DNA from 3 places in the Nocardiopsis sp. CA-288880 genome. Region 2 is predicted to be linked to each of the others. Evidence: riboswitches for the same ligand, from Rfam matches in the RefSeq annotation. Region 2 holds a riboswitch; each other region holds the start of a gene.
What was found. Region 2 has a riboswitch for thiamine pyrophosphate ahead of thiD (bifunctional hydroxymethylpyrimidine kinase/phosphomethylpyrimidine kinase). Riboswitches for the same ligand answer to the same signal wherever they lie in the genome.

Region 1: it holds a riboswitch for thiamine pyrophosphate, as region 2 does, so the genes downstream of both, ACQPYD_RS27540 (ECF transporter S component) here and thiD (bifunctional hydroxymethylpyrimidine kinase/phosphomethylpyrimidine kinase) in region 2, are expected to answer to the same signal.
Region 3: it holds a riboswitch for thiamine pyrophosphate, as region 2 does, so the genes downstream of both, thiO (glycine oxidase ThiO) here and thiD (bifunctional hydroxymethylpyrimidine kinase/phosphomethylpyrimidine kinase) in region 2, are expected to answer to the same signal.

Annotation. Positions count from the first base shown of each region.
Region 1 is NZ_CP192105.1:6,383,287-6,392,734, reverse strand. It holds gene treS (maltose alpha-D-glucosyltransferase) at 1-593, opposite strand, end outside; gene ACQPYD_RS27550 (alpha-1,4-glucan--maltose-1-phosphate maltosyltransferase) at 701-2,671, opposite strand; gene ACQPYD_RS27545 (transglycosylase domain-containing protein) at 3,407-5,770, shown strand; TPP riboswitch at 5,865-5,972, shown strand; gene ACQPYD_RS27540 (ECF transporter S component) at 6,083-6,694, shown strand; gene ACQPYD_RS27535 (ABC transporter ATP-binding protein) at 6,800-8,296, shown strand; gene ACQPYD_RS27530 (energy-coupling factor transporter transmembrane component T family protein) at 8,293-9,084, shown strand; gene ACQPYD_RS27525 (enoyl-CoA hydratase/isomerase family protein) at 9,139-9,448, shown strand, end outside.
Region 2 is NZ_CP192105.1:5,923,702-5,933,149, forward strand. It holds gene ACQPYD_RS25595 (SGNH/GDSL hydrolase family protein) at 1-919, shown strand, start outside; gene rocD (ornithine--oxo-acid transaminase) at 1,094-2,368, opposite strand; gene ACQPYD_RS25605 (acyl-CoA synthetase) at 2,728-4,416, shown strand; gene ACQPYD_RS25610 (DUF368 domain-containing protein) at 4,827-5,747, shown strand; gene ACQPYD_RS25615 (DedA family protein) at 5,774-6,472, shown strand; TPP riboswitch at 6,578-6,675, shown strand; gene thiD (bifunctional hydroxymethylpyrimidine kinase/phosphomethylpyrimidine kinase) at 6,664-7,470, shown strand; gene ACQPYD_RS25625 (alanine/glycine:cation symporter family protein) at 7,604-9,043, opposite strand; gene ACQPYD_RS25630 (DUF6457 domain-containing protein) at 9,276-9,448, opposite strand, start outside.
Region 3 is NZ_CP192105.1:1,922,983-1,932,430, forward strand. It holds gene ACQPYD_RS08440 (thiazole synthase) at 1-567, opposite strand, end outside; gene thiS (sulfur carrier protein ThiS) at 570-785, opposite strand; gene thiO (glycine oxidase ThiO) at 794-2,002, opposite strand; TPP riboswitch at 2,031-2,144, opposite strand; gene ACQPYD_RS08455 (Rv2175c family DNA-binding protein) at 2,252-2,629, shown strand; gene thiE (thiamine phosphate synthase) at 2,762-3,430, shown strand; gene ACQPYD_RS08465 (zinc-binding dehydrogenase) at 3,701-4,705, opposite strand; gene ACQPYD_RS08470 (SDR family oxidoreductase) at 4,858-5,751, opposite strand; gene ACQPYD_RS08475 (DUF418 domain-containing protein) at 5,820-7,133, opposite strand; gene ACQPYD_RS08480 (polyprenyl synthetase family protein) at 7,246-8,337, opposite strand; gene metF (methylenetetrahydrofolate reductase [NAD(P)H]) at 8,541-9,448, shown strand, end outside; gene ACQPYD_RS08490 (GNAT family N-acetyltransferase) at 9,382-9,448, opposite strand, start outside.

The sequences.
Region 1 (9,448 bases), 460 kb from region 2:
TGCCAGTAGTACTGGCCCCGCACCTCGTCGTAGGACCAGTTGGAGGTCTCGGTGTCGACGAAGATGACGCGGGCCCCGTCGTAGCGGTCATCGGTGTCCGACCACACGTAGAAGTCCCCGTACGGACCGTCGGGGTCCTCCCGGGAGGCCTTGAACCACGGGTGCTGGTCGCTGGTGTGGTTCATGACGAGGTCGGTGATGACGCGGATGCCGCGGCGGTGCGCCTCGTCGAGGAGCTCCACGAAGTCGGCGGTGCGGCCGAACTCGGGGAGGATCTTGAAGTAGTCCGAGATGTCGTATCCGCCGTCGCGCAGAGGGGACTCGTACATCGGCAGCAGCCAGAGGCAGTCGATGCCGAGCCACTGGAGGTAGTCCAGTTTCTGCACCAGCCCCGCGAGGTCGCCGGTGCCGTCGCCGTTGGAGTCGAAGAACCCCCGGGCGAGTACCTCGTAGAAGACGGCGTGCTTGTACCAGTAGGGGTCACCGGTGCCGCCGGAGGACATGAGCGGGCCGGTGGCGGCCCCGGTGGCCGGGGCGAGCGGACCGTGTTCGGCGTGTACGCGTCCGCCGGGGCCGTGCTCGTCTTTGCTCATCTGCTGCTCCCCACCAAGAATGTTCGACATCGGGTCAACGGGCGTTCCGGGCACGGGCGGGGGCCGGCGGGGGTGGCCCGCCGGCCCCGGTCCGTGGTCCGGGGCCGCTATCTGCCGTTGACGGTGAACACGTGCGCCGGCCCGGTCGCGGGGTCGAGGCGGACGTAGTTGTCCGCGCCCCAGGTGTAGGAACGACCGGTCAGTTCGTCGGTCACCTCGAGTTCCTCCTCCCACGTGTGGCCGATGGACGGCAGATCCAGGTGCACGGTCGCCTCGTGGGCGTGGTGCGGGTCGAGGTTGACGACGGCGATGACGGCGTCGTCGGGGTCGCCGGGCCCCGCTCCGGGCCGGTGCTTGGAGAAACAGATCAGCTCGGGCCGGTCGACGTGGTGGAAGCGAAGGTTGCGCAGCTCCCGCAGGGCCGGATGCGAGCGGCGCAGCTCGTTGAGCCGCGTGATGAGCCCGCTGATGGACTCCCCGGCGGCCTCGGCCGCGGCCCAGTCGCGGGGCCGGTACTGGAACTTCTCCGAGTCCAGGTACTCCTCGCTGCCCGGGGCCGCGGGGGTGTTCTCGCACAGCTCGAAGCCGGAGTAGACGCCCCAGGAGGGGGAGAGCAGCGCCGCCAGCACCGCGCGGACCTCGAAGGCGGGCCGTCCGCCGTGCTGGAGGTAGGCGTTGAGGATGTCCGGTGTGGAGGGGAAGAAGTTGGGGCGCAGGTAGTGGGCGGTCTCCCCGGTGAGCTCGGTGAGGTAGTCGGTGATCTCGTCCTTGCCGTTGCGCCAGGTGAAGTAGGTGTAGGACTGGTGGAACCCGACCTTGGCCAGGGTGCGCATCATGGCGGGGCGGGTGAAGGCCTCGGCGAGGAAGAGCACGTCGGGGTGCTCCCGGGCCACGTCGGCGAGCAGCCGCTCCCAGAAAACGACCGGTTTGGTGTGGGGGTTGTCGACCCGGAAGATCCGGACCCCGTGGTCGATCCAGTGCCGGACGACGCGCCGGATCTCCGTGTACAGGCCCTCGAAGTCGTTGTCGAAGTCGAGGGGGTAGATGTCCTGGTACTTCTTGGGCGGGTTCTCCGCGTAGGCGATGGAGCCGTCGGCCCGGGTGGTGAACCACTCGGGGTGCTCGGCGACCCACGGATGGTCGGGGGAGCACTGGAGGGCCAGGTCGAGGGCGATCTCCAGGCCGTGCTCGGCGGCCTCGCCCACGAACGCGTCGAAGTCGGCGAGCGTGCCCAGGTCCGGGTGGACGGCGTCGTGGCCCCCCGCTGCGGACCCGACCGCCCACACCGAGCCGGGCTCGCCGGGGCCGGCGGACAGGGCGTTGTTGGCGCCCTTGCGGTGGCTCGTGCCGATCGGGTGGACGGGGGGCAGGTAGACGACGTCGAAGCCCATGCCGGCGATGGCGGGCAGGCGTTTGGCGGCGGAGGCGAAGGTCCCCGAGCGCTCCTGTCCGGGGGCCGTGTCCACCTGGGCGCCCTCGGACCTGGGGAAGAACTCGTACCAGGAGCCGAAGAGCGCCCGCTCGCGGTGGACGACGACCCCGGTGCGCCCGGACCTGGTGACCAGCTCGCGGATCGGGTGGCGTTCCATCCCGTCCAGGACCTCGGGGGTGATCGCCGCGGCGAAGCGGTCCAGCGGGGCCGCAGAGGCGTCCCTCAGGACCTCGGCCGCCCTGGTGAGGGCGGGGTTGCGGGGCACGCGCCGGCCGGCGCGTGCGAGCAGCCGGGCCCCCTCCTCCAGGACGGGCCCGGTGTCCTGGCCCAGGGGGAGTTTGACCCGGGCGACGCGGTGCCAGGTGGTGAAGGGATCGGTCCACGCCTCGACCGAGAAGGACCACGTCCCCTCGGAGGGGAGGCTGATCTCGGCCTCGTAGCGGTCGGTGCCGGGCGTGTGCTCGCGCATGGGCACGAGGCGTTCGCGGCGGCCCCGGGGGGAGTACACGACGACCCCTGCGGCGAGGGAGTCGTGGCCCTCCCGGATGACCGTCGCTCCCACGGTGAAGCGTTCCCCGGGAACTGCTTTCACCGGACCGAGGTCGTTGTCTGGAGAGATGTCGAGGATGGGCAGGCGTCCGATCACTGGCTACACCGTAATTGTCGTGGTTCGGGCGTTTCTGAGCGCGAGCGGTTTATGGCAGGCAAAAATAACCTGTTGTTAATCCGACGCAAGACGGAGTTAACGAAGATCCGGAACGAGAACTGTCCGGATTACGGCTTCGGTTCCCTCTGCTGTCTATCGTCTGCCCTCTTGTGGTGTTTGGCGGAGTGTCGGGGCCGGATAATTTGTGTGTTCCTCATCACACTGGCCGGAAGGCTTGGGGCCTGGTATTTGTCGGGTTTCACCTGGGTAAACCGCACATATCAGTCATAAGGAAACAGGGGATTCAGCTGCCTCTGTGGTTGTTTTCTGATGGTCTGTGGTGAAAGGACGGAAAATTCGTCGGTCGTGTTGGTCGGTGGGCCGTCCTGGGTAGGGATCACCGAATGCACCCGGGGTCCGCCGGGCCGTATTCCGGACACGCGGGTGTGTCGGAATGATCGCCCCGGGCCCTTTTGTCGCGAATTCGGGCGCGCCCGCCGCGGCGCCGTCCGCCGAGGTTGTTTCGCCCGGATGACGAGTGGGCCGCGCCCCCGTTTCGCGACCTCCCGCCGACGCGTCGGGGCCGGGCGCTTTGCCGTGGATTGGGCAAGCTTTTCGATGACACGCCCGATTCGGCCTCCCGGGCTTTGCGGTGCCCCTGCGAGCGTGGAGGTCGCAGTGCCCTGCTCCGCGCGCGCGACGCGGACGGGGCGTCACACGGCCGAGGGGGGCGACGTGACGGAGCCGAACCAGGACGGTCCTGCACGGGGGGAGCGGGGCCCGGACGAGGGCCGGGCCCCGCGGCACGCGCGGGAGGCACGGGAGGCGGGAGGCCCCGGCCGGGGGGCCGGCGGGCCCGGCGCGGCCGCCGGCGGCGCGTCCGGAGCGCCGCGCTGGAGGAGGTGGGCCGACCGGGCCGTCCTCCCCCTGGTGGACCGGCTCCGGGAGCGCGTGACCGCACTCGGCGACGCGGTGGAGCACGGGAGGGGCGCCGGTGACGGCGACCGCCCGGACGGGGGACGCAAGGACGCCGTCCTGCGCCTCACGGGCACGGGAGCGGTCGCCGGCCTCCTGACCGCCGCGCTGGTCATGCCGTGGGTGGGCGGGCTGGGGCTGATCGGAAGGGACACGGCCGCCGCCTTCATGGCCCTCCCCAGCGACCTGGAGATCTCCCCGCTGGCGGAGCGCGTGCTCCTCACCGACGTCGACCACAACCCGATCGCGGAGGTCGCCGACCGCGAGCGCGAGGTGGTGCCCCTGGACGCGGTCAGCCCGTGGGTGCCCGCCGCCCTCATGGCGATCGAGGACGACCGGTTCTACGAGCACTCCGGACTGGACCTGCGCGGCGTGATCAGGGCCGCCATGCGCACCGCGCAGGGGGACACCCAGGGCGGGTCCACCATCACCCAGCAGTACGTCAAGAACCTGCTCATCGAGCAGGCCTCCACCGAGGAGGAGGTGGAGCGCGCCAGTGAGCAGACCCTGGGCCGCAAGCTGCTGGAGCTGCGCCACGCCATCGACATCGAGGACCGCCTCACCAAGGACGAGATCATGGAGGGCTACCTCAACCTCGCCTACTTCGGGGCGGGGGCGTACGGCATCGAGGTGGCGGCCCAGCGGTACTTCTCCGTCTCCGCGGCCGACCTGGACCCGGCGCAGGCCGCCACCATCGTCGGGCTCGTCCGCAGCCCCTCGTTCTACGACCCGCTCAACAACCGCGAGGCCGCGCGCGAGCGCCGCGACCTGGTGCTGGAGCGGATGGGCGCGACCGGCCACCTGGACGCGGCGCAGGTCGAGGAGTACTCGAGCCGGGGGCTCGCGCTGGACCCGACCCCGCGCGGAGGCAGCTGCTACCACTCGGAGCAGCCGTTCTTCTGCGACTTCGTCATGCGCTGGCTGCGCGGCTCCGACATCCTCGGGGAGCTCCAGGGGGAGCGCGACGAGGCGCTCACCAAGGGCGGCATCACCGTGCGGACCACGCTCGACGGGAAGGCGCAGCGGGCCGCGGAGGAGGCCATCGAGCGGTACGTCCCGGCGGAGGAGTCCACCAAGTTCTCCGCCCAGGCCATCGTCGAGCCCGGCACCGGCCGGATCCGGGGCATGGCGCAGAACCTGCGCTACGGGTTCGACGACGAGGCGCTCGGCACGACCTCCATCAACCTGGCGGTCGACAGCGAGGCCGGCGGTTCGCTCGGCTACCAGGCGGGGTCGACGTTCAAGACGTTCACCCTGGCAGCCGCCCTGCACTCCGGGCTGGGCTACGGCACCAGCTTCTCCTCCCCCGAGAGCGTCTCGGTCGGAGGGCTCGAGAACTGCGACGGCGGCGTGATGTCCGGGTGGAGCGTGAGCAACGCCGGGGAGAGCGACGGCGGCCGGCACAACATGATCAGCGCGACCAAGGGGTCCGTGAACACCTACTTCGCGCAGCTCCAGGAGCGCGTCGGCCTCTGCGAGACCTCGGAGATGGCCGAGCGGGTCGGCATCCACCGCGCCGACGGCCAGCCGCTGGGGGTCTGGAGCTCCTTCACCCTGGGGGACCAGGAGGTGTCCCCGCTGACCGTCGCCAACGCGTACGCCACGTTCGCCGCCCGCGGCACCTACTGCGAGCCCGTCCCGGTGGTCTCCGTGCGGATCGGCCGCGAGGGCGCCGAGGGCACCCGGGAGGTCGCGGCGCGCACCGACTGCGAGGAGGGCAGGGTCGGGCGCGACGTCGCCGACGGGGTCAACCACCTGCTCCAGCAGACGTTCAAGGGCGGCACCGCCAACGGCCTCGGCCTCGGCCGCCCCGCCGCGGGCAAGACCGGCACCACCGACAACGCCGCCTACGCCTGGTTCGCCGGCTACACCCCGAACCTCGCGTCGGCCGTGGTCGTCGGCGACATGCGCGGCGGCGAGGAGAACCCGCTCCAGGGCGTGACGATCGGCGGGCGCTACTACGGCATCGTCTACGGCGGCACGCTGCCGGGCCCCATCTGGCAGGCCACCATGCGCGGGGCCACGGCCGACCTGCCGGCCGAGGGCTTCGCCCCGTCGCCGAAGGCGTTCGGCAACCCGTCGGCGACGCCCCCCAAGGGCGGGGACGACGAGGGCGACGCCTGACCGCGCCCGCCGGCGGGCGGGGTCGGACGGGGGCCGGAACGGGGGCCGTGGGGAGGGAACACCCCGCGGCCCCCGTTGTTGACGCATAATGGAGGGAAACCGACAGGGGAGCGCGTGAGCGCTGAGAGTGCGGCACCCGGCCGCAGACCCTTACACACCTGATCTGGGTCATGCCAGCGAAGGAAGTCGTAGGAACCCGTCTCCGGCGGCGTGCTCCCGCGCACCCGGGACGGACCCGGCGCGCGGCACGTCCTCCGGCGTCGCTCTTGGCCACATGGGCCCTCGTCCACCCCGACGAAGGGACACCACCTGATGAGCACCGAGACCGGGCGTACCGGATTCTGGCGCGACGTCCTCGGACGGCTGCGCGGCTGGCGCACCGTCGACATCGTCGTGGCAGCCGTGATCGGCGTCGCCGTCGGCGTCGTCTTCTGGCTCTGGAACATCGTCTGGTCGGTCACGACCCCGCTCTTCGTGGGCTTTCCCCCCGCGCAGGCGGCGGTCTACGGAATGTGGCTGATCTCCGGCGTCCTCGGCGGGCTGGTCGTCCGCAAGCCCGGCGCGGCACTGCTCACCTCGATCGCGGCCTCCCTGGTGTCGGCGGTGCTGGGGACGCAGTGGGGGGTCATGGTGATCATCGACGGGACGCTCCAGGGCCTCCTCCCCGAGCTGGTCTTCCTGGCCTTCGGCTACCGGCGCTGGGGCATGGGCGCGGCCGTGCTCGCGGCGGCCGCCGCCGGCCTCTCCCCGGCCGTCCGCGACAACATCGTCTACAACGTGACCTGGCCCCTGCACTTCCAGCTCGTCTACGGCGTCATCGTCGTGATCAGCTCGGCGGTCATCGCGGGCGTCGGCGCCCGCCTCCTCACCACCGCGCTGGCCAGGTCGGGCGCGCTGGCCCCCTTCCCGTCGGCCAGGGGCTGACCCGTGGCCGACCACGACCGCCGCGGCCCCGCGGGGGCGACCGCGGAGCACCCCGCCGCGCCGGCCCCCCTCCGCTCCCCCGGAGGGGGCGGCGCACGCGTCGAGCTGTCCGGCTGGGGGTGGCGCCACGCGGGCCGCGAGTCGTACGCCCTGCGCGGGGTGGACCTCACGGTCGAGCCCGGTGAGCGCGTGCTGCTGCTCGGCGCCTCCGGGTCGGGCAAGTCCACCCTGCTGCACTCCCTCGCCGGACTCACCGGCCCCGACGGCGCCCTCAACGGCGACCAGGAGGGGACGCTGCTGGTCGACGGCCTCCCCGCCGACCGGGGCCGCGGAGGCGTCGGCCTGGTCGGCCAGGACCCGGAGACGCAGCTGGTGATGGCCCGCGCGGGCGACGACGTCGCCTTCGGCCCGGAGAACCTGGGGGTGGACCCCGCCCTGATCTGGCCGAGGGTGGACGAGGCGCTCGACGCGGTCGGCTTCCCGTACGGGCGGCGCCACCCCACCGGCGCGCTGTCCGGCGGGGAGAAGCAGCGACTGGTCGTCGCCGGCGCGCTCGCCATGCGCCCGCGCCTGCTCCTCCTGGACGAGCCCACCGCCAACCTCGACCCCGCCGGGGCCGCCCTGGTGCGCGGTGTCCTGGAACGCCTGCTCGCCGAGACCGAGGCGACCCTGCTCCTGGTCGAGCACCGGGTCGCCGACGTGGTCGGGCTGGTGGACAGGGTCGTGGTCGTCGAGCCGGGCGGCGGGGTGGTCGCCGACGGCGATCCGGCGGCCGTGTTCGCCGCGCACGGGCGCTCCCTCGCGCAGCAGGGCGTGTGGGTCCCCGGTGACGAGCCCTCCCCCGGCCTCGCCCCCGCGCCGGGCGGCGGCCCCCGCGTCGAGGCGGTGGGCGTCACCGCGCGCACCCCCTTCCAGCTGGGGGCGGGCGCCCCGCCCCGGAGGACCGTGCTGGAGGGGGTGGACCTCTCCGTCGCGGCCGGTACGGCGACCGCCCTGACCGGCCCCAACGGGGCGGGCAAGTCCACGCTGCTGACCCTGCTGGCGGGGCTCTCCCGACCCCACAGGGGCGCGGTCCTGCCGCGCGGCCCCCTGGCGGAGGCCGACCGGCGGCCGCTGGCGCGATGGCCCGCCCGGCTCCTGTCCCGCCACGTGGGCACCGTGTTCCAGCACGCGGAGGACCAGTTCGTCACCGGCACCGTGCGGGACGAGCTGCGGTTCGCCCCGCGGAGGGCCGGGGCGGACCGGGCCGGGACAGAGCGGCGGGTGGACGAGCTGCTGGAGCGGCTGCGCCTGACCGGCCTGGCCGACGCCCACCCCTACACGCTCTCGGGCGGCGAGAAGCGGCGGCTGTCGGTGGCCACTGCGCTCAGCTCCGGCCCCTCGCACGCGCCCGGCGTCCTCGTCCTGGACGAGCCGACCTTCGGCCAGGACACCCGGACGTGGACGGAGCTGGTCGAGCTGCTGGGCGGGCTGAGGGCCGAGGGGTGCGCCGTCGTCGTGGCCACCCACGACGAACTCCTCCTGCGGCACTTCGCGGACGCGCGGGTGCGTGTGGCGGAGGGCCGCGCGGTCCCGGGCACGGCGGGGGAGGCGAAGCTGTGAGCGTCTCGGAGGACCGGGGCCGCGGGGGCGGCGGCGTCCCCGCCCCGGACGCGCCGGGCGCCGGGGGAGCGCGCCACTGGCTCGCCCGGCTCAACCCGGCGGCCAAGCTGCTGGCCGCGCTGCTGCTGGGGCTCGGACTGGTCCCGGCCGTGGACGCGGTCACCGGCGGGGTGGTGCTGGCCGGCGTTCTGCTGGTCCTGCCCTTCAGCGGGATCGACCGGCGCACCCTGCTCGTCCTCGGCGGCCCCTTCCTGCTCATGGGACTCTCCAGCGGGCTGGTCAACTACCTGTACGGCGAGCACGGCGCGGAGGGGGCGCTGGGCGCCGCGGTGCGCCTGCTCGCCATCGCCCTCCCCGGCCTCCTCGCGGCCGTCAGCAGCGATCCGACGGAGATGGCCGACGGGCTCGTGCAGAGGCTGGGGGTGCCCGAGCGCCCCGCCATGGGCGTGCTGGCGGCGCTGCGGCTCATCCCCCTGCTGGCCGACCAGTGGCGGACCGTGACCCTGGCGAGGCGGGCCCGCGGACTGGAGGCCGGGCGCAACCCGGTGCGGATGGTCACGCTGTTCTTCGGCAGGCTGTTCGCGCTGCTGGTGCGGTCGATCCGGACGGGGACCCTGCTGGCGACGGCGATGGACGCCAGGGCGTTCGGCACGGGGCCCCGCACACGGGCCAGGGAGAGCCGCTGGCGGGTCGGGGACACGCTCCTGCTCGCGGGTGCGGCCCTGCTGCTGGCGGGGGCGTACGCGCTGTCCGCGCGGCTCGGCACCCTGGTGCTGCTGTTCTCCTGACCCGGGTGATTAGGTGGCCCGGACAGTGACGTCGAAGTGGAAGAGGTGGAGTTCGTGGGCGAGTTCGTGCGTGTGGAGACCGATCCGGACCACCCGGCGGTGGCCGTCATCCGGTTGGACCGGCCGAAGGTCAACGCGCTCAACGCCGTGCTGACGGCGGAGATCGCCGAGGCCGCCACGAGGGTCTCCGCGGACCCCGCCGTACGAGCGGTTGTGCTCTACGGCGGCGAGCGCGTGTTCGTGGCGGGCGCCGACATCAAGGAGATGGCGGACCGCACCCACGCGGAGATGCTGGAGTACGGGCGCAACCTCCAGAACGCCCTGACCCTGGTGTCCCGCATCCCCAAGCCCGTCGTGGCCGCCG
Region 2 (9,448 bases):
GGACGGCGCGGGCGACTACGACCCGGCCACCGCCGAGCCGGGCGGCTGCTGGCGCTCCGAGAACGCCTACCCCAAGGTCATCGGTGAGGAGTTCGACTTCTCGGGCTCGCTGGCCTTCTACGCGTGCAGCACCCACAAGGGCGAGGACATGCTCGGCCAGATCGGCACGCCCGAGTCCCAGATCGAGCGGGTCACCGAGAACACGTCCCTGGTCACCCTCGGCATCGGCGGCAACGACCTGGGGTTCACCCCCGTCCTGCGCACCTGCATCGTGCGGATGCCGCTGCTGGAGAGCAGCGTCTGCGTCGAGCAGGAGGAGGACCTGGAGCGCCGGATGGACGCGTTCGAGGAGACCCTGGCCGAGGTGCTCGGCGAGATCCGCCACCGCGCGCCCGACGCCCGCGTGCTCGTGCTGGGGTACCCCCGGCTGTTCCCCGAGGAGCCCCCGGGCATGTACTACACGCTGACCGTGAGCGACCAGGTCTGGTTGAACTCCCTGGCCCAGCGCTTCAACGAGCGCATCCGCGACGGGGTCTACGAGGTGGACGGTGAGGTGTACGGCGGCCGCCGCACCGGCAGCGTCGAGTACGTGAACACCTTCTCCGCCCTCAACGGGTACGAGGTGAGCGCGGAGGAGTCCTGGTTGAACGGCATCGTGCTCGGCCAGCTGGGCGAGGGCCTGCGCGTGGACCGGGCCAGCTTCCACCCCACCGCCCAGGGCCAGATGTCCATCGCCGAACGCGTGCGCCTCCAGATCCTGGAGGGCCCCGAACGCACCCTGTACGTCTCCCGGGAGACGCTGGAGGACGTCGACCCGGAACAGCTGATGTCGGAGCTGGGCGGCCCCCTGGACCCGGTCCGCGGCCCGGAGCCCTCCGGGTCCCCTGCCAACGAGGCCGACGCGCCCCGGACGCACTGACCCGGGAGGTCGGGGGCACGGGAGGCGGGGGGCCGCCGAGGGCGGTGCGGGACCGGTGGCGACGGCAGTGGTGCGGCCGTCCGGTGAACGCCTGCCGCTTCCCGTTCCCGGGCCGCGGCCGCGCGCGGCGGCCGGAGGGGGCCCGTCACGGCGGAGCCCCCTCCGGCCGGTCCGCTACCGCTCGGCCCTGAGTTCCTCCAGGACCTCGCCGAACCGGTCCAGACCCCAGTTGAGGTCCTCCTCGCTGATCACGAGGGGCGGCGACATGCGCACCGTGGAACCGTGGGTGTCCTTGACCAGGACGCCGTGCTCGGCGAGGCGCCTGCACAGCTCCTTGCCGGAGGCGAGTCCGGGGTCGACGTCGATGCCCGCCCACAGGCCGATGCTGCGCGTGGACACCACCCCGTTGCCGACGAACTCCTTCAGCCGGCGCTTGAGCACCTCGCCGAGGCGGCGCGCGTTGTCCAGGTAGGGCCCCTCGGTGAGCATCCGGACGACCGTGGACCCCACCGCGCCGGCCATCGGGTTGCCGCCGAACGTGCTCCCGTGCTGGCCCGGCTGGATCACGCCGAGCACGTCCTCGTCGGCGACCATCGCCGACACGGGCAGGATGCCCCCGCCCAGCGCCTTGCCGAACAGGTAGGCGTCGGGGACCACCCCGCTGTGCTCGCAGGCGCGGACGGTGCCGGTGCGGCCGAGACCGGACTGCACCTCGTCCGCGATGAACAGCACCCGGTTGGCGTCGCAGATCTCCCGCACCCGGGGCAGGTAGTCCGCAGGAGGAACGATCACGCCCGCCTCGCCCTGGACCGGCTCGATGAGGACCGCCGCAGTGGTGTCGTCGACGGCCTCCTCGACGGCCGCGGCGTCGCCGTACGGCACCGACCGGAAGCCCGGGGTGTAGGGGCCGAAGCCCGTCCTGGCCTCCGGGTCGGACGAGAACGAGATGACCGTGGTGGTGCGGCCGTGGAAGTTGGCCCCCGCCACGACGATGGTCGCCCGGTTCTCCGGGATGCCCTTGACCTCGTAGCCCCACTTGCGGGCCACCTTGATGCCGGTCTCCACCGCCTCGGCGCCGGTGTTCATCGGCAGGACCTTCTCCTTGCCGACCATGTCGGCGAGGGCGCTCACCCAGGGTCCGAACTGGTCGTTGTAGAAGGCGCGGCTGGTGAGCGTGACCCGGTCGAGCTGCCGGTGCGCCGCCGCCAGCAGGTCGGGGTTGTGGTGGCCGAAGTTCATGGCCGAGTATCCGGCCAGGCAGTCCAGGTACTTCCTTCCCTTGACGTCCGTGACCCAGGCGCCGCGGCCCTCGGCGATCACGACGGGAAGGGGTGAGTAGTTGTGCGCGGATCGCGCCTGTGCCAGCGCGATGTGCTCGGCGCTGGAAAATCCCTGTCCGCCGGGGTTTCCGGCAGAGTCCTGCTGGCCCAGATTCTGGGTGTTGTCCATCTAGCCGCTCCGATCACCATTGACCGATGTCAGACAGTAGATACCCACCGGACGGCCCTGTAGAGCCCTCCGGCGGAGGTCTCCACGAGTTGAGCAGATGATCCGGCGGGCCCACAAGGGGTGAGGGGTATCACAGATCGCCGGCGGGGCCCGGAACCCGTGCGGGAGACCCCCTCCCCGCCCCCTGAGCGGCCCCCCCTTTCGTCCGTGGTGACCTGGTACGACACCCTGGGTGACGCGCTCCACAGCCCCGACGGCGATCGGCTCCTCCCCCGAGGGGTACCGTCGCACCAACGAGCCACCGTGCCGCCGCGAGCCCTTCCGCCGTGGACGGCCCGTCGACCGATGGGAGGTCGGGCGTGCCCACCTCAGTGCCCCCGGTGTCCGCGGACGCCCCGTTCTCCCTCGCGGCGCTCCTCGCCGCGGTCACCGACGCCGTCCCCGACCGGACGGCCCTGGTCGCCGGGCCCCGGCGCCTCACGTACCGGGCCCTGCACGACCGCTCCGTCCGCCTCGCCCGCCACCTGGTCGGCGCGGGCGTGGGCCGCGGCGAGCACGTCGCGATCCTGGCCTTCAACCGCGCCGAGTGGATGGAGTCCTTCCTCGGCGTCCTGCGCGCGGGAGCGGTCCCGGTCAACGTCAATTACCGCTACGTCGCGGGCGAGCTGCGGCACGTCCTGGCCGACTCGCACGCGGTCGCGCTGATCGCGGAGGACTCCCTGGCGTCCACGGTCGAGGCCGTGCTCCCGGACCTCCCCCGGCTCCGCCACGTGGTGCTCGTCGCCGACGGCTCCGTGCGCGTCGCCGAGGGGGTCGGCTACGAGGAGGCGCTGGCCGCCGCGCCGGAGGGCGCGGCCCTTCCTCCGACCAGCGGCGAGGACCACTACCTGCTCTACACCGGGGGCACCACCGGCTATCCCAAGGGGGTGCTGTGGCGGCAGGCCGACATCTTCCGCGCCGCCCTGGAGCGGCGCTCCCCCGGTGCGCCCCGGGCCCGGACCCTGGACGACGTGGCCGGGCGCGCCGCCCGGTGCTTCCCCCAGCGCATGCTGGTGCTCGGCCCGCTCATGCACGCCGCCGGGCAGTGGAACGCCCTGAGCATGCTGCTGTGCGGCAAGCAGGTGGTGCTGTCCACCGACCGCAGCTTCCGGCCCGACCGGGTGCTGGAGACGGCGCACCGGGAGGGCGTGCACACGGTCCAGCTGGTGGGCGACGCCATGGCCCGCCCGCTGGCCCGGCACCTGCTCACCGAACCCGGCCTGTGCCCGGACCTGACCGCCGTCCGCTCCGGCGGCACACCGCTCACCCCGCAGGTGCGCGGCCTGTGGCGCGCCTGGCGCGAGGACGTCGCCCTGGCCGACTCCTACGGGGGTTCGGAGACGGGCGTGTGCGGTTCGGCGACCGCCGCAGAGGGGAGCGGCGGGCCGGACGGCGCCGTGTCCCTGGAGGGGGCCGCCGACGCCCGCAGCTTCACGATGGGCGGCAGCATCGCGGTGCTGGACCAGGCGCTGCGCCCGCTCCCGCCGGGCTCGCCCGAGGTCGGCCGGATCGCGCGCACCGGCCGGATCCCGCTGGGCTACTACAACGACCCCATCACGACGGCCCGCACCTTCCCCACCGACGCCGACGGACGCCGCTGGGCCCTGTCCGGCGACTTCGGGACGCGGGCCGAGGACGGGTCGATCGTCCTCCTGGGGCGCGGGAGCGCCGTCATCAACACCGCTGGGGAGAAGGTGTACCCGGAGGAGGTGGAGGCCGCCCTGAAGGCGCACCCCTCGGTGGAGGACGCGATCGTGGTGCCCGCCTCGGACGAGCGGCTCGGCCAGAGGGTGACGGCCCTGGTCTCCCTCGCCGCGGGGGCCCGCCTGGAGGAGTCCGTCCTGCTGGACCACTGCCGCGTGCGCCTGGCGGGGTTCAAGGTCCCGAGGACCGTCCACTTCGTGGACCGGGTGCGGCGCACGGCCGTCGGCAAGCAGGACTACCGGTGGGCGGCGTCGGTGGCCCGGGACGAGGGCGGGGTCCCGCGTCCGAGCCCGCTGCGGTACTGACGGCCGCGGTCCGCGGAACTGCCCGGCGCGGGGGCGGGGGCGGCGGCCGCCCTGTGGAGGACCACACCCTGTCACTGAGACGAAGCACAGTTTTCGGATGCTATCCAGCTGCCCTGCCACAGGGCCGAAAATTAAGACATCCCAGGACAAAGGCCACGTAAGGGTTCTGCCATGCCCTGCTTCGGCGGCTCAAGGCGGGGTGCGGTCGTCCACAACTCTCCTCAGCGGCTGCCCACAGCGGCCTCCGCCCCTTGTACCTTAGATCCCGACGGCCGCGATCTCCGGCCGATTCGGACAGTCTCCTTTTCGCCTCATCCCCCACCCGTCGCACATTCGCGTGCGCGGGCGAGACCCTTAGGACGGAGGAAGGCGCACCTCTCCCGGACCCCGGGTCGCGTCCAACTACCCAGATGGCCAATTCCGCAGGCTCCTACCTCGTCAACGCGGTGCGCGGCGGCGCCGTGGGCGCCTCCGAAGCCCTTCCCGGTATCAGCGGCGGGACCGTCGCCCTCATCGTCGGCCTCTACGACGAGCTCATCGGCGGCGCGGGCCACACGGTCAGCGGGATCAAGCGGTACGTCACGGACGTCCCGCGCGGGCGCGGCAGGGCCCGCGCGCAGCAGCAGTTCCGGCAGGTGGACTGGGGCGTCCTGGTTCCCGCGCTGGTCGGCATGGCCGTGTTCCTGGTCCTGGCCGCCCTCCTGCTGGCGCCGCTCGTTGACGCCTACACCCAGTACGCCTACGCCCTGTTCTTCGGCCTCGTCCTCGCGTGCCTGTGGATCCCCTACTCCGGGGCGGGCCGCCCCTGGAGGGCCGGGCACTACGCCGTGGCGCTGGTGTTCGCCGTGGCCGCGTTCGTGCTCACCGGTCTGCCGGGCGCCAACCTGCCGGCCCACCCGGCGGTCGTCTTCCTCGCCGCCGCGGTGGCCGTCTGCGCGCTCGTCCTGCCGGGGCTGTCCGGCTCCTTCATCCTGCTCACCCTCGGGCTCTACGAGCCGACGATCAGCGCGGTCGGCGACCTGGACATCGCCTACCTGGCCGTCTTCGCCCTGGGCATGCTCACCGGCCTGTCCCTGTTCGTGAAGCTGCTCCAGCACCTCCTGGAGAACTTCCACCACATGACCCTCGTTGTACTCACCGGCCTCATGGCCGGTTCGCTGCGCGCCCTGTGGCCGTGGCAGACCGAGTCCCGCGAGGTCGTCACCCCCACCGACGTCCCTGTGACAGTCGTCTTCATCGTCGCCGGTTTCGTGATCGTGACCGCGGCCATCGTCTGGGAGCACCGCAAGCGCTCCCGGGCCGAGGCCGCCCGCGTCGCGGCCGGCGTCTGACCGGAAAGAACGGAAAGCCACTTCTCATGACAGCGAATCTGTGGACGGCGTCGAACCTGGCGATGGAAGGCGAGGTCGTCCACGAGTACGAGGGCTTCATCGGCTGGGTGCTGAGCCTGATGACGACCCTGGGCGAGCCCGGCGTCGGCGTGGCCCTGTTCATCGAGACCTTCTTCCCACCGATGCCGAGCGAGGCGGTCCTGCCCGGTGCGGGCTTCCTCGCCTACGACGGGCACATGAACGTCTGGCTCGCCATCCTGTGGGCCACGATCGGCTGCCTGGTCGGCGCCTGGGGCTTCTACGCGATCGGCGCCCTGCTGGGCCGGGACCGCACCAAGTGGCTGGTGGAGAAGACCCCCCTGCTCGAGGTCGAGGACTTCTACAAGGCCGAGCGCTTCTTCGCCCGCTTCGGCGGCCTCGCCGTTCTCCTGGGCCGGTGCGTGCCGCTGGTGCGCAGCTTCATCTCGGTCCCCGCCGGCATCGAGCGGATGCCCATCCTCAAGTTCTCCGTGTACACCGTGATCGGCTCCGCCGTCTGGAACTCGATCTGGATCGGCCTCGGCTACGCCTTCGGCCCGGCCATCAAGCCGATCCTGGTGCAGTGGAGCGGCCTCATCAGCAACATCGTGCTGGTCGTCATCGCCCTGCTGTTCCTGTGGTTCGTCATCGCCCGCGTCCGCAAGCTGCTCAAGGCCCGGTCCGCGGACAACGCCCCCACCCTCTGAACGGCGCCGGCAGCCGTACGGGCCCCTCGGGCCCGCACGTCCGGAACACATACGCCGGCCCCCTCGGGTCGGCCGCATACTGAGCGGGGCCGCCCACGCGGCGGCCCCGACGGCGCGGGGTGCCGGTGAGTCCACCGGCTGAGAGCACACCCGTCGAACCTGCCCTAGTTCGTACTAGCGAAGGAACGCCCATGAGCGCGTACAACATCGTGTCCATCGCCGGCAGCGACCCCAGCGGGGGCGCCGGGATCCAGGCGGACCTCAAGGCCTTCTCCGCACACGGCGCCTTCGGCATGACCGTGGTCGCGGCCCTCACCGCCCAGTCCACGCGCGGCGTCACCGGGGTCCACCCGATCCCCGCCGAGTTCGTCGTCCACCAGATGGACACCCTCTTCTCCGACGCCACGGTGCACGCGGTCAAGGTCGGCATGCTCGGCACGGCCGAGGTCACCGAGGCCGTCGCCGAGGCGATCGGGCGCCACGGACTGCCCCACGTGGTGGTGGACCCGGTGATGGTGGCCAAGAGCGGCGACCGCCTGCTGGAGCCCTCCGCCGTCGACGCGCTGCGCACCCGGCTGCTGCCCCGGGCGGACCTGGTCACGCCGAACCTGCCCGAGGCGGCCGACCTGCTGGACGAGCCGGAGGCGGCCGACCTGGCGGCGATGCACGGCCAGGCCCTCCGACTGCTGGAGTTCGGTCCGCGCGCGGTCCTGCTCAAGGGAGGCCACCTGGCCGGCGATGACTGCGTCGACATCCTCGCGACCAAGGGCTCCGCCCCGGTCGAGTTCCGCTCGCCGAGGGTCCGCACCCGCAACACGCACGGCACGGGGTGCACCCTGTCCTCCTCGATCGCGGCCCTGCTCCCGCAGCGACCGGACGCGGCCTCCGCCGTGGGCGACGCCAAGGCCTACCTGACCGAGGCGCTCCGGCGGGCGGACGAGATCGACGCCGGAGGCGGGCAGGGGCCCGTGCACCACTTCCACGCCTGGTGGAAGTAGGACCCGTCGGCCGGGGAACGGCACCGACGCCCTTCCCCGCGGGGCCGGGCCCGGCGGCGCTGCCGCCTCCGCCGGGCCCGGCCGCGTTCGCGGCGGCCGCGGCCGGGGGCGCGGCGGGCCGCCGGTCGTGCCGCTACCCCCGTACGGGCTCCATGACCGCGTCCGGGTCCCGCCAGTCCGGGTGGGCGAAGAACTTCCTCGTCTCCGCGACGACCACCGGGGACAGCAGGAGCAGCCCGATCAGGTTGGGCAGGGCCATGAGGCCGTTGGCGATGTCGCTGAACAGCCACACCGCGTCGATCTGCGCCGTGGCGCCGACGTAGACGACGGCGATGAACAGCAGCCGGTAGGGCACGACGAGCGAGCGCCCCGCCAGGTACACGACGCACCTCTCGCCGTAGTAGGCCCAGCCGATGATGGTCGTGTAGGCGAAGACCACCACCGCGCAGGCGACGAACACGGGCCCCAGGCCCGCCAGGTCCGGGCTGATCCGGCCGAGGCCGACCTCCATCGCGGAGGTGGTGAGCAGGACCCCCTTGTCGCTGCCCTCCACCCCCGCGGCGTCGGGGTCCTGCCACACCCCGGTCGTGATGATCATCATCGCGGTCAGGGTCAGCATGATCACGGTGTCGACGAAGGTCTGCGTCATCGCGACGAGGGCCTGGCGGACCGGCTGGCCGGTCCTGGCCGCCGCGGCGGCGATGGCGCCGGTGCCCATGCCGGACTCGTTCGAGAAGATGCCGCGGGAGACGCCCTGGCGGATGACGTACATCAGGGTGGCGCCCGCGAACCCGCCCGCCGCGGAGGTGCCGGTGAAGGCGTCGCCGAGGACCAGTGCGAAGGCGGGGCCGATCCGGTCGTGGTGCACCGCCAGGACCAGCAGGTTCATGAGGACGAAGCCGATGATCATGAACGGGACCACGGCGGAGGCGACCCGGCCGATCCCCTTGATGCCGCCGAGGACGACCACGGCGGTCAGCAGCATCAGGACCACGCCGACGACCCGCTGGTCGGCGCCGGTGGCGTCGTTGACCGCCTCGGCTACGGCGTTGGCCTGGGTGCCGTTGCCGATGCCGAAGGCGGCGACCGCCCCGAAGACGGCGAACGAGGAGCCGAGGAGGACGCCGAGCCCTCCGGGGAGGCCCCGGCGCAGGTAGTACATCGGGCCGCCGGCCTGCTCGCCCCTCTCGTCCGTGACCCGGTACTTCACCCCGAGCAGGGCCTCGCTGTACTTGGTGGCCATGCCCAGGACGCCGGTGACCCACATCCAGAAGAGGGCTCCCGGTCCGCCGAGTCCGATGGCCAGGCCCACCCCGGCGATGTTGCCGACGCCGGTCGTCGCGGCCAGGGCGGTGTTGAGGGCCTGGAAGTGCGAGATGTCGCCCCTGAGGTCCTCACCGCCCTCCTCCCGCCGGACGAGGGCGAGCCACAGGGCGTGGGCGAGCCGGGTGAACTGGAGCGCCTGCAGCCGGATCGTCAGGTAGACCCCGGTGACCAGCAGCAGCGGGAGGAGGACGAGCGGACCCCAGACGACGCCGCTCAGTACTCCGGCCATGTCGAGCAGCAGGTCCACGGGGCTCTCCGTCTCGGTGCGCGCGTCGGCCCGGCGCCACCGGCACGACGAGGCGGGGGCCGGCGGTCCGGGGGGTCGTGCCGACGCTAGTGGAGACCGCGCGGCGTCGCCGGGAAATCGCGGCAACACGCGGCGGAGCCGTGTCCCCCGCTCCCCGGGGCCTCCTCACCGGGGGCCGGGGGCCCGCCCGCCGGACGCCCCGGTCCCGGAGGCGCGTGTGGGCGGGCAGCGGTCAGGAGTCGTCCTTGTGGGAGAGGGCGAGCCTGCTCAACACCTCGGCGGCCCGGACCGGGTCGGCGCCCCGGCCCACGGCGACGCCGAGCAGGTAGGTGGTGAGCGGGGCGGCGGGGCGGGCCACCGAGTGGGCGGCGTCCTTGGCGAGGTCGAGGACGCGGTCGACGTCCT
Region 3 (9,448 bases), 3.6 Mb from region 2:
GATCACGGGGACACCCGCGCCCTCCACGATCAGTTCGAGGTTGTGCGGGTTGCGGATCCCCAGCCCGGAGCCGATCGGCGCGGCCAGCGGCATCACCGCCGCGCACCCCAGCTGCTCCAGGCGCCGGGCCAGCACCGGGTCGTCGTTGGTGTAGGGCAGGACGGTGAACCCCTCGTCCACCAGCTGCTCGGCGGCGTCCAGGAGCTCCACCGGGTCGGGCAGCAGGGTGTGCTCGTCCGCCACGACCTCCAGTTTCACCCAGTCCGTGCCCAGGGCCTCGCGTCCCAGCCGGGCGGTGCGCACCGCGTCCGCCGCGGTGAAGCACCCGGCGGTGTTGGGCAGCGCGCGGATCCTGTTGCGGGACAGCACGTCCCACACCGACCCCCGGGCGCCGGGGGAGACCCTGCGCATGGCCACGGTGGTCAGCTCGGTCCCGGAGGCCACCAGGGCCTCCTCCAGGACCTCCAGGGAGGGCGCCCCGCCGGTGCCGGTGATCAGCCGCGAGCCGAAGGAGGTCCCGGCGATCACCAGGGGGTCCTCGACGTGTCCGGTTCCGTGTCCGCTCATGCTCAGCCTCCCTGGACCGCGGTGAGGACGTCCACGCGGTCGCCCGTGCCCAGCGCGCCGTCCGCCCACGCGGCCCGGCGCACCACCTCGTCGTTGACGGCCACGGCGATCCCGCCGGGGATCGTGCCGCCGCCCGGCGCGGTCAGGTCGCGGACGACCGCCTCCACGGTCGTGCCGTCGGCGAACTCGCGGAGGTCGCCGTTGATGATGAGTTGCACTGCCTCTCCTACTCCCACGTCGTCGTGTGCGCGTCGCCGGACGCCCGGTCCGCGGCGAACCTGCGCGCGTACTCCGGCAGGGCGCCCGTGGTGAGGGCGCGCGCCATGGCCTCCCCGGTGGCCGGGGTCAGCAGGACCCCGTGCCTGAAGTGCCCCGCGGCCAGGTGCAGGCCGGGGACCCGGGTCGGCCCCAGCAGGGGCTCGTTGTCCGGTGAGCCCGGGCGCAGTCCCACACAGGTCTCGGTGACCTCCAGCTCGGTCACCCCCGGGACGAGCTCGCGCGCGTCCCTCAGGACCTGCCAGAGGCCCCCGGCGGTGAGCGAGGTGTCGTAGCCCAGCTCCTCCTGGGTGGCGCCGATGACCACCTCTCCGTCGGCGCGCGGCACCAGGTAGGTGGTGAAGCCCCTCACCAGGCCCCGGACCGTGCGGCCGACGAGGGGCGCCTCTCCGGCCGGCACCCGGGCGCGCAGGAGCTGGCCCTTGACCGGGCGCAGCGGCGGCACCACCGGTTCGGGCACCGTGACGCGGTCGCTCCAGCAGCCTGCGGCCAGGACGACCTGGTGGGCGGGCAGGACCCGGCCGTCGTCCAAGCGCACGCCCAGCCGGGAGCCCCCGGGGCCGGGGGCCGTGACCTCCTCCGCCCGCCCGGCGGTCTCGGTGACTCCCGCGCGTCCGCCCGCCGCGGCCAGGGCGCGCAGCAGCAGCCGGGGATCGACGGAGTGGTCGTCGGGGGCGAGCACTCCGCCGCGCACGGACGGGGCGAGCACCGGCTCCAGCCGGCGGCACTCGCGGCTCGTCAGGCGCTCGGTGGCGATGCCCAGGCGCTCCTGGAGCCGGTGCAGGTCGGTGAGGACGGCCATGTCGTCGCGGTCGAAGGCCACCAGGAGGGTCCCGGTGGTGCGGTAGCCCACGCGGATCCCGGCGGCCGCCTCCAGTTCGGCGACGAACCCGGGGTACATGCCCGCGGAGCGGACCCCGAACTCCATGAGGGGCTCCTCGCCGAACACGGCCTCGGTGGCCGGGGTGAGCATGCCCGCCGCGACGGTGGAGGCGGCACGGGCGCCGGCGGGGCCGGTCACGGGGTCGGGTTCGACCAGGGTGACGCGGAGGCCCTCCTGGGCGGCCCGCCAGGCGGTGACCCTCCCCACGAGGCCGCCGCCGACCACGACGACGGTCCGCTCCGGCGCGTCCCCGGGGCCGTCATTGGTAGGACGAATCGTTGCGCGGCGGGGGTCGTTCTTCGTGCGCACGGCGCTGTTCCCACTCCCTTCGCCGGCATGACCCGGATCAGGTTCGTGCGGTCGGAGGCTCACAGCCTCCCTCTCAGCCGGGTCCCACCCGGCTCCCGCGGGATGTGCAGAGGTCTGTCCCCATCCTAGAACCTCCTCCCGGAATGCGTGGCAGTGGTGGGGATCTCCACGGCGCCCGGCCCCCGCGGCCCCGGAAGGTGTCCGGGCCCGGTGCGGATGTGGCAGATTGGGAGGGTGACACGAAGCGACATCGACATCGACACGCTGGTCGGCGAGTGGCTGACCCTGAAGGAGGCGGCCGCGCCGCTCGGCGTGAGCCCCAACCGGATCAAGACCCTGATCCGCGAGAACCGCATGATGGGTGTGGTCCGCGGAGGGCAGCTGTCCGTCCCCGCCGCCTTCATCGACGGCGACGACCTCGTCAAGGGGCTGCCCGGGACCCTGGTGCTGCTGACCGACGCGGGCTTCTCCACGGAGGAGGCCCTGCGCTGGCTCTTCACCCCCGACGACACCCTGCCGGGCACGCCCATCCAGGCGATGCGCGAGAACCGGGGCACCGAGGTGCGCCGCCGCGCCCAGAGCATGGCCTTCTAGCGCGTGGTCCGTGGGCGCTCCCGGCGGGCGTCGGCGGACGCGGGTCCGGAACGATCCGCGGAACGCGGCGCGGCGCGCCGTCGGGCGGCCTCCCCTCGGGGGGCCGGCCGGCGAGGGCCTAGGGTGGGCGGGGTGAGGACCAGCCACGGAACCAGCCTGCGCAAGCGCCTGGACGCATCCCTTCTGTACCTGTGCACCGACGCCCGGACCGGGCGCGGTGATCTCGCCGAGTTCGCCGACGCGGCCCTGGCTGGAGGGGTGGACATCATCCAGCTCCGGGACAAGGGGCTGGAGGCCCGCGAGGAGATCGCGGCCCTGGAGGTCATGCGGGAGGCCTGTGAGCGGCATGGGGCCCTGCTTGCGGTGAACGACCGCGCGGACATCGCCCGCGCGGTGCGCGCCGACGTCCTGCACCTGGGCCAGCGCGACCTGCCGGTGCCGATGGCCCGCGACATCATCGGGGCGGACCCCGTGATCGGCCGCTCCAACAACGACATCGCGGCTGCCTCCTCCTCCGCGGAGGAGGCCGGGAGCGACTACTTCTGCGTCGGCCCCACCTGGGCCACCCCCACCAAGCCGGGCCGCCCCGCGGCGGGCCTGTCCCTGGTCGAACGCGCCGCCGCACTGGGCGCGGACCGCCCGTGGTTCGCCATCGGCGGGATCGACGCGACCAACATCGACGCCGTGGTGGAGGCGGGCGCCCGCCGGGTCGTGGTCGTGCGCGCGATCACCGAGGCCGAGGACCCCCGGGCCGCCGCGGCCGGGCTGCGCGAGCGACTGACCGCCCGCACCGGGGGCTGAGCGGAACTTCCCGGCCCCGCCGGGCCCCGTGAGGGCGAGGACGCCGTCCCGCCGCCGGGGGAGGGGGCCGGGGCGGCGGCGCCACCGCGGCCCCCGCGCGGACCGGTGGCCGCGGTCGCCGCGCTGAGCCCCGTCGACGGCCGCCCGCGCGTCCGCGCCCTCCCGGCCGGCAGGCTGTTCGGGCGGTGCGTCCGCCCCGCCGCCGGGGGAGGGGCCCCGGGACGGCGGCCTCGCGGCCGCGCGCCCGGCCGGTGGTCCGTCCCACCGGCCTCACGGCACGAGGAGCACCTTGCCCAGGACCCGGCGCTCCTCCAGCGCCCGGTGGGCCTCCTCCGCCCGCTCCAGGGGCAGCGTCAGCCCCACGTGCGGTCGCACCCGCCCGGAGCGGGCCATCTCCAGGATCCGGCGCACGTCGCCGCTCGGCCCCTGCTTCCCGTCCTCCAGGTCGAAGAGGCCGAACACCTCGATCCCGCGGCGCTCCGCCTCCCCGGCGTCCACCTCGGAGAAGCGGCCCCCCGCGGAGCCGTAGGAGAGGAAGCGTCCGCCGTCGGCCACGGCGCCGAACGCCGCCTCGCCGAGGTCGCCGCCGCTCCCGTCCAGGACCACGTCGGCGCCCGCGCCGCCGGTGGCCTCGCGGACCCGCTCCACCCATCCGGGCTCGGAGTAGTCCACGACCGCCTCCGCCCCCAGCCCACGGGCGAGGGCCAGCTTCTCCGGGCCCCGGGCGGCTCCCACGACGCGCGCCCCGGCCGCGGCGGCGAGCTGGACCGCCAGGCTGCCGGCCCCGCCCGCCGCCGCCAGCACGAGCACCCACGTGCCGGGGCCGAACCCGCCGCTGCGCTCCAGCGAGAGGGCGGTGGGCCCGTCGTGCAGGAGCGCCAGCGCCTGCTCCGGGTCCAGGCCCTCCGGGACGTCGACCAGTCCCGACGCCGGGACGGCGACCCGCTGGGCGTACCCGCCGAAGGGGGGCACGGGCTCGCCCCCCTCGGGGGCGGCACGGCCGGTGTCGGTGACGACCAGCGCGCCGACCCTCTCCGGGGCCACCCCCTCGCCGACCCGGACCACGGTCCCGGCCACCCCCGCGCCCGGCACGTACGGGGGCTCCACCGGGAAGTAGTCCAGCCCCCACCCGCTGCGGACCAGCGTGTCCAGGTACATCACGTTGGACGCCGCCACCTCCACCACGACCTGCCCGGGTCCCGGCTCCGGTTCGGGCACCTCCCGGGCCACCAGGACCTCGGGGCCGCCGAACCCGTCCACCCGTACCGCTCGCATACCAGATCTCCTCGCTGTCGCGCCGTGCTCTCCGCCGGCGGTGCCCAGCCTGGTACTTCAAGTAATATTGAGGTCAAGTCCCGGTGCGGGAGAAGCCCCCGGGACGACGAAACCGCCGCGCACGGGGCGCGGCGGTGGCGGGCGGGCGGTGCTCAGACCCCGACGTGCGACAGGGCGCTCGGATGGCGCCGGAGGAACCCCTCGATGGACTGGGCCGGGTGTCCGGTCAGCTTGGGCACCGTCGGGGCGACCTCGTCGAGCTCACCCGCGGCGATCGCGGCGTACGACGAGGCCCATCCCTCGACGGCCCACTCCGGGGCGCCGGTGGCGCGGCGCGACTCCAGCGCCTCCTCCCAGGTCTCCGGCACGTAGCGGACGGAGCGGCCGGTGAGCGTGCCCAGCTTGTCGACCGTGGCCCCGAGGGTCAGGGCCTCCGGGCCGGTGACGTCGTGGGTCGTGTCCTCCGAGGCGAGCGCGGTCGCCGGGTCGGTCAGCACCGCCGTCGCCACGTCCGCCACGTCGTCACGGGACACCCACGCGACCCGGCCGTCACCGGCCGGGCCGCGCACCACGCCGTCGTCCCCCACCCAGCCGGGCAGCAGGTCCAGGTACAGGCTGGGTCTCAGGAACGTGTACCGCACCCCCGTCGACCTGATGTGGGCCTCGGTGTAGAAGTGCGTGCGCGCGAACGTGAACACGGCGGCCGGACCGGCCCCCAGGAAGGACAGGTAGACGATCCGGGACACCCCCGCGCGGACCGCCCCGTCCACCGCGCTCAGGTGGACGTCCATCCGGTCCTCGGACTCGGTCGCCGAGACCAGGAACAGTGTGTCCACACCCCGGCAGGCCCGCTCGAAGCCCGCCGTGTCCTCGTAGGCCGCCATCGCCGCGGTGCTGCCCGGGTACTCCGGCGCCCGGTTGATGTCGCGCACGATGAGGCGCTGCGCCAATCCGAGCCGTGCGATCCGGGCTGCCACCCGCCCGCCCAGCGCCCCGGTCGCCCCGGTCACACCTATGGTGTGGTTTGTCATGTGATCGTCGCCCATGACACCCCATCCTGAGGTACGAGGGCCTGCCGGGCACTCATCGGCACGCGGCTTTTTGCGCGTCCGGGTCAGGGGGTGGTGCGCTCTTGGCCCTTCCCCCCGCCGGGCCCCGCGGGAGGACCTGTGCCGTCGCCTCCGGGAGCGCCCTCCGACGACCCCCGTCCGGTCCCCCGGTAGGCCAGCCGGCGCAGCAGCACCTCGGCCGGGCCCCGCCTGCCCGCGCGCTCCAGCGCGTACGCGCCGGCCACCGTCACCAGCCAGACCCCCACCGCGAACAGGAACATCGACCACGGCGACAGGTGGGCCGCGACGCCCAGCCCCCAGGCGGTCAGGACCGGCGCGCACAGGACCGACTGGGCGAGGTACGCCGACAGCGACCGCTTGCCGGTCGCGCTCAGCGCGGTCGCCACCGGGCCGGGCCCGCGGCCGCCCGCCTGGATCCGGTGGGCGACCAGGGCGGTCAGCGCCACGTAGCCGATGCCGCAGGCCAGGCCGGTCACCATGTGGGGCAGGGCCAGCATGCCGCCCTGGGAGACGGTCAGGTCCCACGCCCCGACCTGGGCGAGCGCGGAGGGGACGCCGCCCAGCCATCCGAGGGAGATGCCGGCGGCGGCCGTCAGCCGCAGCAGGACCAGGTGGCGGCCCGGTTCCTCCAGGATCCGGCGGCGCGCCGCCCAGAAGCCGAGCAGGATCGCCGTGGGCACGGTCAGGCCGAGCAGGCCCTGGCCGAGCACGATGAGCGGCCACACCGACAGCCGCCCGATCGCGGCGCCCAGGATCGAGGGGTTGCCGATGTTGGAGGCCATGTCGTCCATGCCCGGACCCGCCATCGCGGGCTGGTCCGCGGGCATGAGCGCCAGGCCGACCAGGCCGGCGGCCGACAGCAGCAGCATGAAGCCGGTCAGGACCCCGGCCCACACCAGCAGGGTGGCGTCCCTGCGGCGCAGGAACAGCCAGCCCAGGAGCAGGCCGGCCAGTCCGTAGGCGCCCAGGACGTCGCCCATCCACAGCAGCAGCGCGTGCACGAGGCCGAACGCGAGCAGCCACAGGTTGCGGCGGCGCAGCAGCGCGTCGACGGCCCCCGCGTCCGCTCCCGCGGCCTCCTGGCGCCGCGCGAGCTGCACCATGCCGTAGCCGAACAGGAACGCGAACATCGGGTAGCTGCGCCCGTCGACCGCGACGACGGTGAAGAACTGCGCCGCCGCGTCCGGCACGCCCCCGGGCTCGGGGTGGGCGCTCAGGCCGCCCATGGGAACGGCCCACAGGTACCAGACGGTGTTGGCGATCGCGATGAACAGGAGCATGAACCCGCGTGCCAGGTCGGGGGCGAGCGCCCGTTCACCCGCGTCCGCCGGGCCTCGAGAGACGGTGTGCCCAGACATGGGGTGTCCTCCGGTCGCGCTAGGGCTTTCGACGATTCAACCGGAGGACGAAGTCGGGCACAACGTACTTTCGCGCTGGGAAGCCCCTGAATATCCCCTCAGGGGTGCGGGTTCAGTGGGTGCGCGCGGTCGCCGCCACCACCAGGGCGCGCAGCGGCTCGCGGGCGTCCGCGTCCAGCTCGGGGCTGTCCAGGGCGGCCACGGCCTGTCCGGCGTACTCCTCGACGAGGTCCTCGCAGGCGCGCAGCGCGCCCGAGCCCTCGATCAGCCCGCACATCCACTCGACCGCGTCCACCGACAGGTCCGGGTCGCCCAGCAGGGAGGCGAAGCGCTCGCCGTCGGCGGCCCCGGTGCGGGCCAGCGTCTCGGCGACGATGAGTGTGCGCTTGCCCTCCCGCAGGTCGTCGCCGGCGGGCTTGCCCGTGGTGGACGGGTCGCCGAACACGCCGAGGACGTCGTCGCGCAGCTGGAAGGCCACGCCCAGCGGGAGGCCGTAGTCCGTGTAGACCCCCGCCAGCTCCTCGTACCGGCCCGCCAGGGCCGCACCCAGGTGCAGGGGGCGCTCCACCGTGTACTTGGCCGACTTGTACCGCATCACGCGCAGGGCGGCCTCGCGGGTGCTCGTGCTGCGCACCTGCTCCAGGGTGTCCAGGTACTGCCCGGCCATCACCTCCGTGCGCATCGCGTCGAAGGGGCGCCGCCCCTCCCGCAGCACCTCCGGCGGGAACCCGCTGGCCTGGTACATCTCGTCCGACCAGACCAGGCACAGGTCGCCGATGAGGATCGCCGCCCCCCGGCCGAACCCGTCGCCGTCGCCGCTCCACCCCTGGTCGGCGTGCAGCCCGGCCAGCCGCTTGTGGGTGGCGGGCAGACCGCGGCGGGTGTCGCTGTTGTCGATCACGTCGTCGTGGATGAGCGCGCACGCCTGGAGGTACTCCAGGGACGCGGCGGCACGGATCAGCCGCTCGTCGTCGGCGGCGCCCCCGGCGCCCCTCCACCCCCAGTAGCAGAAGGTCGGGCGCAGGCGCTTGCCGCCGGCGAGCATCGCCTCCAGGGCGTCCATGGCGGGTGCCAGCTCCTCGCCGATCCCCAGGACCAGCTCGCGGTGCGCGGCGCCGAATCCGGCCAGCTCGCGGTCCACCGCGGGGCGGGCCGCGAAGACGGACGGGGAGAGTGCGGAAGTGGAAGAAGAGGAAGGGGCCATGTCCTGCACGTTATCGGCTGTTCGGGGCGTCCTCACCCCGGTTCGGCCGACACGCTCCGCCGGGGCGGGCGGGTCCGCCGCCCCACCGGGCGCGCCCCGCGCCGGTCCGCCGGTACACGGTCCCGCACAGTGGGACGCCGATCCCTGTCCGTGAGTGCGCTTCGCCTAAGCTGGTACACATGCTGGCAGCACCGACACGCCCCGTGGCGCCCCGAAGCCCGGCCCCCAGGCCGCGTCATATCCGCGAACTCCTCAACGCGGGCGAGCCGATGTTCTCCTTCGAGTTCTTCCCACCGCGCACGCCCCAGTCGCAGGAGCGGCTGTGGCGCGCGATCCGGGAGATCGAGGCACTCGGCCCGTCCTTCGTCTCGGTCACCTACGGCGCGGGCGGCAGCACGCGCGGGCTGACCGTGGAGACGACCGAACGCATCGCCACCGACACCACGCTGATGCCGGTGGCGCACATGACGCTCGTCGACCACTCCGTCGCCGAGCTGCGCCACCTCATCGGGCGCTTCGCGGACGCCGGCGTGTGCAACATGCTCGCCGTGCGGGGAGACCCCCCCGGCGACCCCGACGGCGAGTGGGTCAGCCACCCCGAGGGCCTGACCTACACCGAGGAGCTCGTCCGACTCCTCAAGGAGAGCGGCGACTTCTGCGTGGGCGTGGCCGCGTTCCCGTACAAGCACCCGCGCTCGGCCGACGTGGAGACCGACACCGACCACTTCGTGCGCAAGTGCGAGGCGGGCGCCGACTACGCCATCACCCAGATGTTCTTCGACCCGGAGGACTACCTGCGGCTGCGCGACCGCGTGGCGGCCCGGGGGTGCGAGGTGCCGATCATCCCCGAGGTGTTCCCCGTGGTCCGCTCGTCCTTCATCCCGCGCTCGGAGAAGCTCTCCGGGGCCCCCTTCCCGCGCGCCCTGGCGGAGCGGTTCGAGTCCTTCGGCGACGACGCCGAGGCGGTGCGGGCCTTCGGCATCGAGCACGCCCAGCGCATGTGCGAGCGCCTGCTCGACGAGGGCGCGCCGGGCATCCACTTCATCACCTCGAACCAGTCCAAGGCCACCAGGCAGATCTTCCGTGAGGTCTCCGGTCGTCGGAGCCCGTC